3 regions of the Erwinia sp. PME.40.26/001 genome follow, and region 1 is predicted to be linked to each of the others. Evidence: predicted binding sites of a transcription regulator. Region 1 holds the regulator's gene; each other region holds the start of a gene.
The links. The regulator ArgR, encoded in region 1, controls arginine synthesis, uptake and breakdown. The targets are predictions, from matches to a motif close to ANTGAATAAAAATACANT.
Positions count from the first base shown of each region.

Region 1 (3,416 bases):
TCAAACGCACTCAACTGGCCAATCGGACGACGCTCTTCAATACCGTTTTTGCCTAACAGTACCGGCTGTGAGAAGAAGCGTGCGTATTCGCCGTCCCCTTCCACATAAGCACAGACGACAACATTGCTTTCACCCTTCAGGGCGCGCACCAGTGACAGGCCAAAGACAGCCGCCGCCTGACCCATGGACAGCGTGGCAGAACCGCCACCGGCTTTTGCTTCCACCACTTCAGTACCGGCATTCTGGATACGTTTCGTCAGGTCAGCGGCTTCCTGCTCACTGAACGTTACGCCAGGGATCTGCGACAGCAGTGGCAGAATAGTGACGCCAGAGTGGCCACCGACCACCGGCACATTCAGGTCCTGAGGCTGCTTACCTTTCAGCGCTGCAACAAAGGTATTGGCGCGAATAATGTCCAACGTGGTCACGCCAAACAGTTTATTTTTATCGTAAACGCCCGCTTTTTTCAGCACTTCAGCTGCGATAGCAACGGTAGTATTCACCGGGTTGGTAATGATACCGATCAGCGCTTTCGGGCAGGTTGATGCCACCTGCTCAATCAGATTACGCACAATACCGGCATTAACATTGAAAAGATCTGAACGATCCATTCCGGGTTTACGGGCCACACCGGCAGAAATCAGCACGACGTCAGCGCCCTGCAATGCAGGGGTTGCATCTTCACCGCTGAAACCTTCAATGCTGACTGAGGTAGGGATATGGCTTAAATCCACCGCTACACCTGGGGTCACTGGGGCGATGTCGTACAGAGAGAGTTCTGAGCCAGCCGGAAGCTGAGTTTTAAGCAGGAGGGCAAGAGCCTGACCAATACCACCTGCTGCACCGAGGACTGCAACTTTCATCCTAAACTCCTTATTATATTTTGAATATTACATGTGCCGGGAAATCCATCTACATTTGCATTGTGATGCGGCGTTACATTACACCTTTAGCGCTGATGCGGACAACCTCATCATTATAACAAACTGTTCACATCGTGCGTATTTCAGCACAGTTTCAGCAAATTCTTTTCGGCACGAAAATTTGCTAAACTACCTGCCCGCCGGTAGCGATGCCCCCCTGAATCATTTCTTATTTGCATAAAAATTCATTTAACTGCATAATAATGTCATATCCCGCTGCGGATATCCTTTAATCACTCCCTTTTATCGGTAACCTATGCGTAACCCATCTAAGCAAGAAGAACTGATTAAGGCTTTCAAGGCCTTACTCAAGGAAGAAAAATTCAGCTCGCAGGGCGAGATTGTCAATGCGCTTCAGGAAGACGGCTTCGAGAATATTAATCAGTCGAAAGTCTCCCGAATGCTGACAAAGTTCGGTGCGGTTCGCACCCGCAATGCGAAAATGGAGATGGTTTACTGCCTGCCAGCGGAACTGGGCGTGCCGACCACAACCAGCCCCCTCAAAAATCTGGTACTGGATATCGACCATAATGAGGCGGTAGTAGTGATCCACACCAGCCCGGGAGCCGCACAGCTGATTGCCCGCCTGCTCGATTCACTGGGTAAAGCGGAAGGCATCCTCGGCACCATTGCCGGTGACGACACCATCTTTATTACCCCGGCACGCGCCTTCACGGTGAAGCAGCTGCACGATGCCGTGCTGGTTCTGTTCGAACAAGAGTTATAAGCCACAGACGCAGTTAACCTGCAGGCAATACCTGGTGTCGCGTCATTGTGCGAAAGGCCGTATCTCACCGGCCTTTTCTAATCCCCTACTAAAATCCTGAACAACGATATATTCCACTACCTTTTCCATTCTCAACCTGCCAGTAAGACCCTCTGGATTCATTTCAGCGATGTGATCGGCACCGACTAACAGCACAGATCGCTAATTTCACCCAGCCTGCTGTTTTTACAAGGTTTTAACAGTGAGTGGTTAAACTATACGCATTTTTTATAACGTCTGGTTATTAAAAACCACAAGGCGTAGGAAGAATCCCAACAAAACATTATTAGCATGCTATTAATTTTTTACGTTATTAGATCTATACTTGTTTTCGTGATGCAAATCACAGTATTCAAAAAGATAAAAACAGTTGACGAGGAAATTATCATGAACATTAAAACTATTATTGCCGCATTTGGCGTGTTATCTGCGCTGTCATTTGGTGCTTTTGCCGCTGAATCGGTTAACGCCGAACAGGCTAAAGACCTGCAGTCAATGGGCGTGATCAGCGTCAGTGGCGTTGCCGGTTCTCCCATGGACGTGCGTGAAGCACTGAATAATAAAGCCACAGAGAAAGGCGCAAGCGCTTACCGCGTTATCGAAAACTACGAGAACGGTAATTGGCACGCGACTGCCCTGCTGTACAAATAAGTCAGACAGTTTGCCTGCATCTGAATTAATTAATTAATCAATACGGTAACCCCAAGTATAACAAACGCTTTTTAGCCCTTTCGGTTACCGCGAAACCTACATTCTGGAGTCTTTATCATGAAAACCACATTTACTGTCGCTGCGTTAGGTCTTGCTTCTGTTCTCTCATTCGGTGCCGCTGCCGCAAACCTGGTAACCAATGATCAGGTTGCCAGCCAGAACCTGCAAGCGGTGGGTACCGTGAGCGTGAGCGGTATTGCCGGAACGCCAATGGATATCCGCCATCAGCTTTCTGAAAAAGCCGATCGTCAGGGTGCAACCTCTTATCGCATCATCGAAGCGCGTAACGGCGATAACTATCACGCCACTGCCCAGCTGTATAAATAACACCGTATCGGGTGCCTGAAACGCCCGGCCGTGACATGACTGCGGTCATGATATTGAATCCGCAGGTTGTTGGTCACAATGAGGAGATTAAAATGAAAATGAAAACAACCATCGCTGCATTGGGTCTGCTATCCGTCATCAGCGCTGGCGCATCTGCTGCACAGCTGGTGAACAGCCAGCAGGCTGAAAATCTGCAATCTGCGGGGACAATTACGTTAAGCGGCGTGGCGGGTACGCCATCTGATATCCGTCAGCAGCTGTCAGCGAAGGCTGATAGTGAAGGTGCTCACGCTTATCGCATTATTGAAGCGCGTAATCAGGACAGCTGGCACGCCACTGCCGAGCTCTATAAGTAATTCCTCGTCGACAGCCTGCCCCATCATGGGCAGGCCAGACGAACTTTTTGGCCCCGTTCGCCGGGGCCCTTTTTATTTCTGGTTATCGGACATTAAAGCGCAGCTGACCATCCAGCTCCTCTTCTGCCTCATCAAACAGCAGGATCAACGCACCGTAACGCCGCTTCTGACCACTACCCAGATGAATAAACTCTATTTCCAGTGGCAAAGGTATGCGTGGCTGAATAATGGCATCCCAAAGGCTGTCCAGGTCAGCGATCCCCCCAGCCGTCAGCCCGAATCGTTCGCTGAACTGACGGTAGAAATGGGCCTGATCGACAATTTCGTTAAAAT
Region 1 is NZ_JBVHNP010000002.1:34,613-38,028, reverse strand. It holds gene mdh (malate dehydrogenase) at 1-863, opposite strand, end outside; gene argR (transcriptional regulator ArgR) at 1,180-1,650, shown strand; gene yhcN (peroxide/acid stress response protein YhcN) at 2,077-2,340, shown strand; gene yhcN (peroxide/acid stress response protein YhcN) at 2,458-2,727, shown strand; gene yhcN (peroxide/acid stress response protein YhcN) at 2,820-3,083, shown strand; gene ACZ3HG_RS07675 (barstar family protein) at 3,166-3,416, opposite strand, start outside.

Region 2 (3,416 bases), on a different contig from region 1:
GCACCTTCGCCTTTTGGCGAAATGGTGTGGTACTGCTCGGCTACGTTGGTCAGGTTGAGGAACTGACTGAATGCACGGGCTACCGGCAGCAGTTCATCATTGGACAAATTTTGCAGCGTGGTCAGCAGTTCCTGACGGTGGGCATCATTTCCCGCACGTGATGACTTCGAGAGCTTACGGATGGTTTCTACCCGGTCCAGGATGTTCTCTCCCAGTGCATCCTTAATAGTATCCCCGAGCAGTTTGCCGAGCATACTGACATTACTTCGCATTGCGGAATATTGTTCGTTCATATGATCCCTGACACCCTTCTTGTATTTGTAACTATCTTTCACCCCAGTGGGCATAACGTTGTCTTTTATCTAGCCACGTTCGCAACCATTCGTCAATTGACTTAAATACACCACATCGTGACGCTAAATAGCCGGAATTTATGAAATTTAATTACAGCAGAACGAGATAAGTTATTCTTATCATCCGGAATAATTGAAATCAGGGGCAACCCGCTGTTTTTGCAGCCAATTGTCCCTTTTGTGCCTCATTCTTACCCTGGAAAGGTATGGGCCGGGCACCTTTACCCCCGTCACATCGTGATGGGGGTTGACGGGTTTGTCGTCCCCCTGGAACCCGAAGTATTTTGGTTAAACCGACCTAATGATGGCAAAAATGATGCACCACCTGGGCGATCAGTTCGCGGGTCGGTTTAATGAACGCGGTATCAATAAATTCGTCCGGCTGATGCGCCTGATCGATGGAACCCGGGCCTAAAACCAGCGTCGGGCAGATCTGCTGGATGAAGGGGGCCTCGGTGCAGTAATTCACCACCTCTGTTTCTGTCCCCAGCAGTTTTTCTACCACCTGAACCAGCTGATGCTCACGCGGACACTCATAGCCCGGGATCGGCGGGTGCAGCTCACCCACGGTCAGACGGCCCGGCCAGCGCGTACTGACGGGAGCCAGCGCCTCATTCAGCAGACCGTCAAGATCGCTCAACGTCAGGCCCGGCAGTGGGCGGATATCCATATGCAGTTCACAGCAGGCGCAGATCCTGTTGGCTGCGTCGCCGCCGCTGATATGGCCCAAGTTCATCGTTGGGTAGGGGATGGCAAAGCCATCGTGGTGATAGCGTGTTTTCAGCGTATTGCGCAGTTCCATCAACTGGGTGATCGACTCATGCATCAGTTCAATAGCATTGACCCCGCGGCCCGGATCGCTGGAGTGGCCTGACTGACCCTGAATACGGATCACATTAGAAATATGGCCTTTGTGCGCACGTACGGGTTTCAGGGAGGTGGGCTCGCCGATAATCGCACAGTCCGGGCGCAGGCTGGTGGTTTCAGAGAAGAACTTCGCGCCCGCCATGGTGGTTTCTTCATCGGCAGTGGCGAGAATATAAAGCGGTTTTTTCAGCGCTGACACGTCAATATCACGCAGGGTCTCTAAGATGAAGGCGAAGAAGCCTTTCATGTCGGCCGTGCCCAGCCCGTAGAGCTTATTGTCATGCTCACTCAGGGTGAATGGATCGCGCGTCCAGCGGCCATCGTCGAATGGCACGGTGTCGGTATGACCGGCCAGCAGCAGACCGCCTGCACCCTGACCGCTCCTGGCCAGCATATTGAATTTATTGCGCGTGCCGGGTACCGGCTGGACTTCCACGCTGAAGCCGATATCGCGGAACCAGCCTGCCAGTAAATTGATTAAAGTTTCATTGCTCTGGTCGAGCGCACTGTCGGTGGCGCTGATTGATGGCGTTGCAATCAGTTGGCGGTAAATCTCAAGAAAAGGGGGTAATTTTGTCTTCACTGTTGACAGTCCTTGGGTTAGGATAGTATCAATATTCATGCACTAATAGTGAATAAAAATACAATATCGGCGGCCAGATGGAAACCGAAAATTCTATCTATCACAGAGAGCGAGTTGAGTTGATGACCCATCCGTTAATTATCAAGTTAGGCGGTGTGCTGCTGGACAGCGAAGAGGCGCTGGAGCGTCTGTTTACTGCTCTGGCCAGCTACCGTACCACGCATCAGCGCCCGTTGCTGATCGTTCACGGTGGCGGCTGCCTGGTCGATGAACTGATGAGCAAGCTGTCGCTGCCGGTGAAGAAAAAAAACGGACTGCGCGTCACACCCGCCGACCAGATTGACATTATCACCGGGGCCCTGGCGGGTACAGCGAACAAAACCCTGCTGGCCTGGTCAAAAAAACATGGCATTGATGCCGTTGGTCTGTGCCTGGGCGACGGCGGCAGCGTTGATGTGGCGCAGTTTGACGATGAACTGGGCCATGTGGGGCTGGCCACGCCGGGTTCTCCCCACCTGATAAATACGCTGCTGGGTGCGGGCTATCTGCCGGTCGTCAGCTCGATTGGCATCACTGCCGATGGCCTGCTGATGAACGTTAACGCCGACCAGGCCGCGACGGCGCTGGCTGCCACGCTGGGGGCGGACCTGATCCTGCTTTCTGATGTCAGCGGTATTCTGGATGCTGACAAGCAGCGTATTGAAGAGATGACGGCAGAGAAAGCCGAACAGCTGATCGCCGATGGCGTGATCACTGACGGGATGATCGTCAAAGTTAATGCTGCGCTGGAAGCCGCCCGTACGCTGGGCCGCCCGGTGGATATCGCCAGCTGGCGCCATGCCGAACAGCTGCCAACCTTATTTAACGGCGTGTCCATCGGCACCCGTATCCTCGCTTAATTAGTAACGTATTCATTTAAGGAAGAGACAATGCAAGACAAAAGCATCAAGAAAATCGTACTGGCTTACTCTGGCGGTCTGGATACTTCGGCCATCATTCCATGGCTGAAAGAGAACTACGGCGGCTGTGAAGTGGTGGCATTCGTGGCGGATATCGGCCAGGAGCGCGGCGATCTGGAAGGCGTGGAGCAGAAAGCGCTGCAGTCCGGTGCGTCTGAGTGCCATGTGGTGGATCTGCGCGAAGAGTTCATCAGCGAGTACGTTTATCCTGTGCTGCAGACCGGTGCCCTGTACGAAGGGACTTACCTGCTGGGCACCTCAATGGCGCGCCCGATTATTGCTAAAGCGCAGGTTGAGCTGGCGCTGAAAGTGGGCGCAGATGCCCTGTGCCACGGCGCAACCGGTAAAGGCAATGACCAGGTGCGTTTTGAAACCACTTACACTGCGCTGGCCCCACAGTTGAAAGTCGTCGCGCCATGGCGTGAGTGGAACCTGCGTTCCCGTGAAGCCCTGCTGGATTACCTGAAAGAGCGTAATATTCCGACCACCGCGTCGCTGGAAAAAATCTACAGCCGTGATGAAAACGCCTGGCATATTTCTACCGAAGGCGGCGTGCTGGAAAGCCCGTGGAATGCCCCGAACAAAGACTGCTGGGTATGGACTGTGGATCCACTGGAAGCCCCGGATCAGCCTGAGCAGGTAACCGTTACCGTT
Region 2 is NZ_JBVHNP010000009.1:123,758-127,173, forward strand. It holds gene ppc (phosphoenolpyruvate carboxylase) at 1-293, opposite strand, end outside; gene argE (acetylornithine deacetylase) at 652-1,803, opposite strand; gene argB (acetylglutamate kinase) at 1,926-2,702, shown strand; gene ACZ3HG_RS19810 (argininosuccinate synthase) at 2,733-3,416, shown strand, end outside.
Region 2: a site for ArgR is predicted at 1,851-1,868, ahead of argE (acetylornithine deacetylase). Genes of this name have one in related genera too.

Region 3 (3,416 bases), 490 kb from region 1:
CGCAACCAATCAAGCACCCTTAAGGGTGTTTTTTTGTATCTGTCGTTTACCCCCCTCCCCCCCTGAATTGCAGCGGAATCCCTTCCGCCCAATGACTATTTATGCGGGGCCAATGGTGCGCCGCTGGCAAAGTAGGCTTTAATCCCGGCCAGAATCGAATCCGCCACCTGATGCTGAAAACGCGTAGTGCGCAGCTTACGCTCTTCTTCAATGTTACTGATAAAGGCGGTTTCCACCAGAATCGACGGAATATCCGGTGCTTTCAGTACCGCGAAGCCCGCCTGGTCCACGGTGCGTTTATGCAGATGATTAATTTTTCCCATCCGTGACAGCACCTCTTTCCCGAACTTAAGGCTGTCATTGATCGTCAGGCTTTGCACCATATCGAACATGGTGTGGTCCAGGTAACGGTCGCCGCTCATACTGACGCCCCCAATCAGATCCGACTCATTCTGCGTCTTTGCCAGAAAACGGGCAGCGGTACTGGTGGCCCCTTTCGTCGACAGCGCAAACACCGACGATCCGCGCGCCGCACGGCTGGTAAACGCGTCCGCGTGAATAGAGACGAACAGGTCGGCCCGCTGCTTCCGCGCCTTAGCCACCCGCACTTTCAGTGGAATAAACACATCTTCATTACGCGTCATATAGGCGCGCATATTCGGCTGCTTGTCGATCAGCGCCTTCAGACGGCGACCAATCTTCAGCACCACATCCTTCTCGCGGGTCTTATGTTTACCTACGGCCCCGGAGTCTTCGCCTCCGTGGCCGGGGTCGATCATAATGACGATGGGCCTGTCCCTGCCGGCCTTACCCGGTAAAGCCGCATCGGCGGGCTGGCTGCGCTCCAGCTCCCCCTGATTGTAATCTTCCAGCAATGCCAGCAGCGGATCATCCGTGTACTTCTGCGACATGGCCGGATAGAGATCCAGCACCAGGCGGTTATTGATCCCGGCCACCGGGGCCAGCGTGAAGATGCGTGGGGCGACATTCTGCTTCAGTTCCAGCACCAGCCTGACGGTGTTGGGGGTAAACTGGCCGACGCGGGCATTTTTGATATAAGGGTCGTCCGATCGCACCAGATTTCCCACGCGATTCAGAACGGCATTTAGCCGGATGTTTTCGATATCCACCACGACCCGCTCGGGATTGCTCAGGGCAAACTGCTTATATTTAAGCGCGGTATTTGACTCAATGGTCAGGCGTGAGTAGGTAGAAGAAGGCCAGAGACGGATAGCCAGTACGTGACTGCTGGCGGCGAAGCCGATACGGCTGAAGCTGAGTAAGCAGGCTGCCCCTGCTCCCTGTATTAACCGCCGCCGGTTAAGAGAAGTTGAATCGGTCATGCCGCTCCTGATGCTGTGATGTGTCTAATAAAAAGCCAATAAGATAAATTTTGCAAAAACTTTAACGAATCCACCCGGCAGTGTCACCCCAAAAAAGCGAATAAATGCAGGGCATTAGCCACCAGGAAATACGGTAGCGGGTGATAAGTAAGGATAAATGGGGCTTGCACCTGACCCGATAAAAGAATAAAAATACACTTTTATCGAATAATAATTCAAAGAGGGTTTGCCGTGAAGGAACGTAGTACCGAGCTGGTTCAGGGATTTCGTCATACCGTTCCCTATATCAACGCCCACCGTGGTAAAACGTTTGTCATTATGCTGGGTGGGGAAGCCATCGAGCATGAGAACTTCTCAAGCATCGTTAACGATATTGGCCTGCTGCACAGCCTGGGCATCCGCCTGGTTGTGGTGTACGGCGCACGGCCACAGATTGACGCCAGTCTTGCAGAGCGCAATCTGGCCCCTCTCTATCATAAGCACACCCGCGTCACGGATGCGCCTTCCCTGGAGCTGGTAAAGCAGGCAGCTGGCCGTTTGCAGCTCGATATCACGGCCCGCCTGTCGATGAGCCTGAACAATACGCCGCTGCAGGGTGCGCATATTAATGTGGTGAGCGGTAACTTTATCATTGCGCAGCCGCTGGGCGTGGATGACGGCGTAGACTACTGTCACAGCGGCCGCATCCGTCGTATTGATGAAGAGGCGATCCATCGCCAGCTGGACAGCGGAGCCATCGTGCTGATGGGGCCGGTTGCCGTCTCGGTGACCGGGGAGAGTTTCAACCTGACCTCGGAAGAGGTGGCAACGCAGCTGGCGATCAAGCTGAAAGCTGAAAAGATGATTGGCTTCTGCTCTGAGCAGGGGGTGATAAACAGCGAAGGTGACATCGTGTCCGAACTGTTTCCAAACGAAGCGCAGCAGCGCATCGAAGAACTGGAAACCAGTGATGATTATCATTCCGGCACGGTGCGTTTTCTGCGCGGTGCCGTTAAAGCCTGCCGCAGCGGCGTTCGCCGCAGTCATCTGATCAGCTATCAGGAAGACGGCGCGCTGTTACAGGAGCTGTTCTCACGCGACGGTATCGGTACGCAGATTGTGATGGAGAGCGCCGAGCAGATCCGCCGTGCCACGATTAACGATATTGGTGGCATCCTGGAACTGATCCGCCCGCTGGAGCAGCAGGGCATTCTGGTGCGTCGCTCACGCGAGCAGCTGGAAATGGAAATCGATAAGTTTACGATTGTTGAACGCGATAACCTGACCATCGGCTGCGCTGCGCTCTATCCGTTCCCCGAAGAGCAGATTGGTGAAATGGCCTGCGTGGCAGTCCACCCGGATTACCGCAGTTCGGCACGCGGCGAGGCACTGCTGGAGCGCGTAGCGTTACAGGCGCGGCAGATGGGGCTGAAAAAACTGTTTGTGCTAACCACCCGCAGTATTCACTGGTTCCAGGAACGCGGCTTTGTGCCGGTAGATATTGAACTGCTGCCGGAAAGCAAAAAACAGATGTACAACTATCAGCGCCGTTCCAAAGTGCTGATGGTCGACCTGCGGGAAGCCAACGCACATACACGGCAGAGTTAATCGCGCACAGTGCGATCAGCTTCCCGGGGTGACCGTCTGTTCTGGTCGCCCCGGCCGGATCCCCACGCCGTCCCTACACCCTCGTTAAACGATCGACCAGCCCGCTGCGCCTTTGCGTGCGCATCTTCACTGCGGCGTTAAACACGCCGTTATCGGCGTACAGCGTTAGCTGCCGTTTGGCACGCGTGATGGCGGTATACACCAGCTCACGCGTCAGCACCGGCATGACCTGATTCGGCAGCACCATCAGCGTATGTTCAAACTCCGATCCCTGAGACTTGTGGACCGTCATTGCCCACGCACTGTCATGTGGCGGCAGGCGGCTGGGCTGTACCGCTTTGATCGTGCCGTCCGGCAGCGGGAAGTACACTTTCAACTGCTGCTCGCTGTCCGGCATTGCAATGCCGATATCGCCGTTAAACAGGCCAAGCGCCCGATCGTTACGCGCGATCATGACGGGACGTCCGGCAAACCATTTTCCATTGA
Region 3 is NZ_JBVHNP010000002.1:521,588-525,003, reverse strand. It holds tRNA gene ACZ3HG_RS09860 (tRNA-Met) at 1-8, shown strand, start outside; gene amiC (N-acetylmuramoyl-L-alanine amidase AmiC) at 96-1,343, opposite strand; gene argA (amino-acid N-acetyltransferase) at 1,575-2,930, shown strand; gene recD (exodeoxyribonuclease V subunit alpha) at 3,004-3,416, opposite strand, start outside.
Region 3: a site for ArgR is predicted at 1,525-1,542, ahead of argA (amino-acid N-acetyltransferase). Genes of this name have one in related genera too.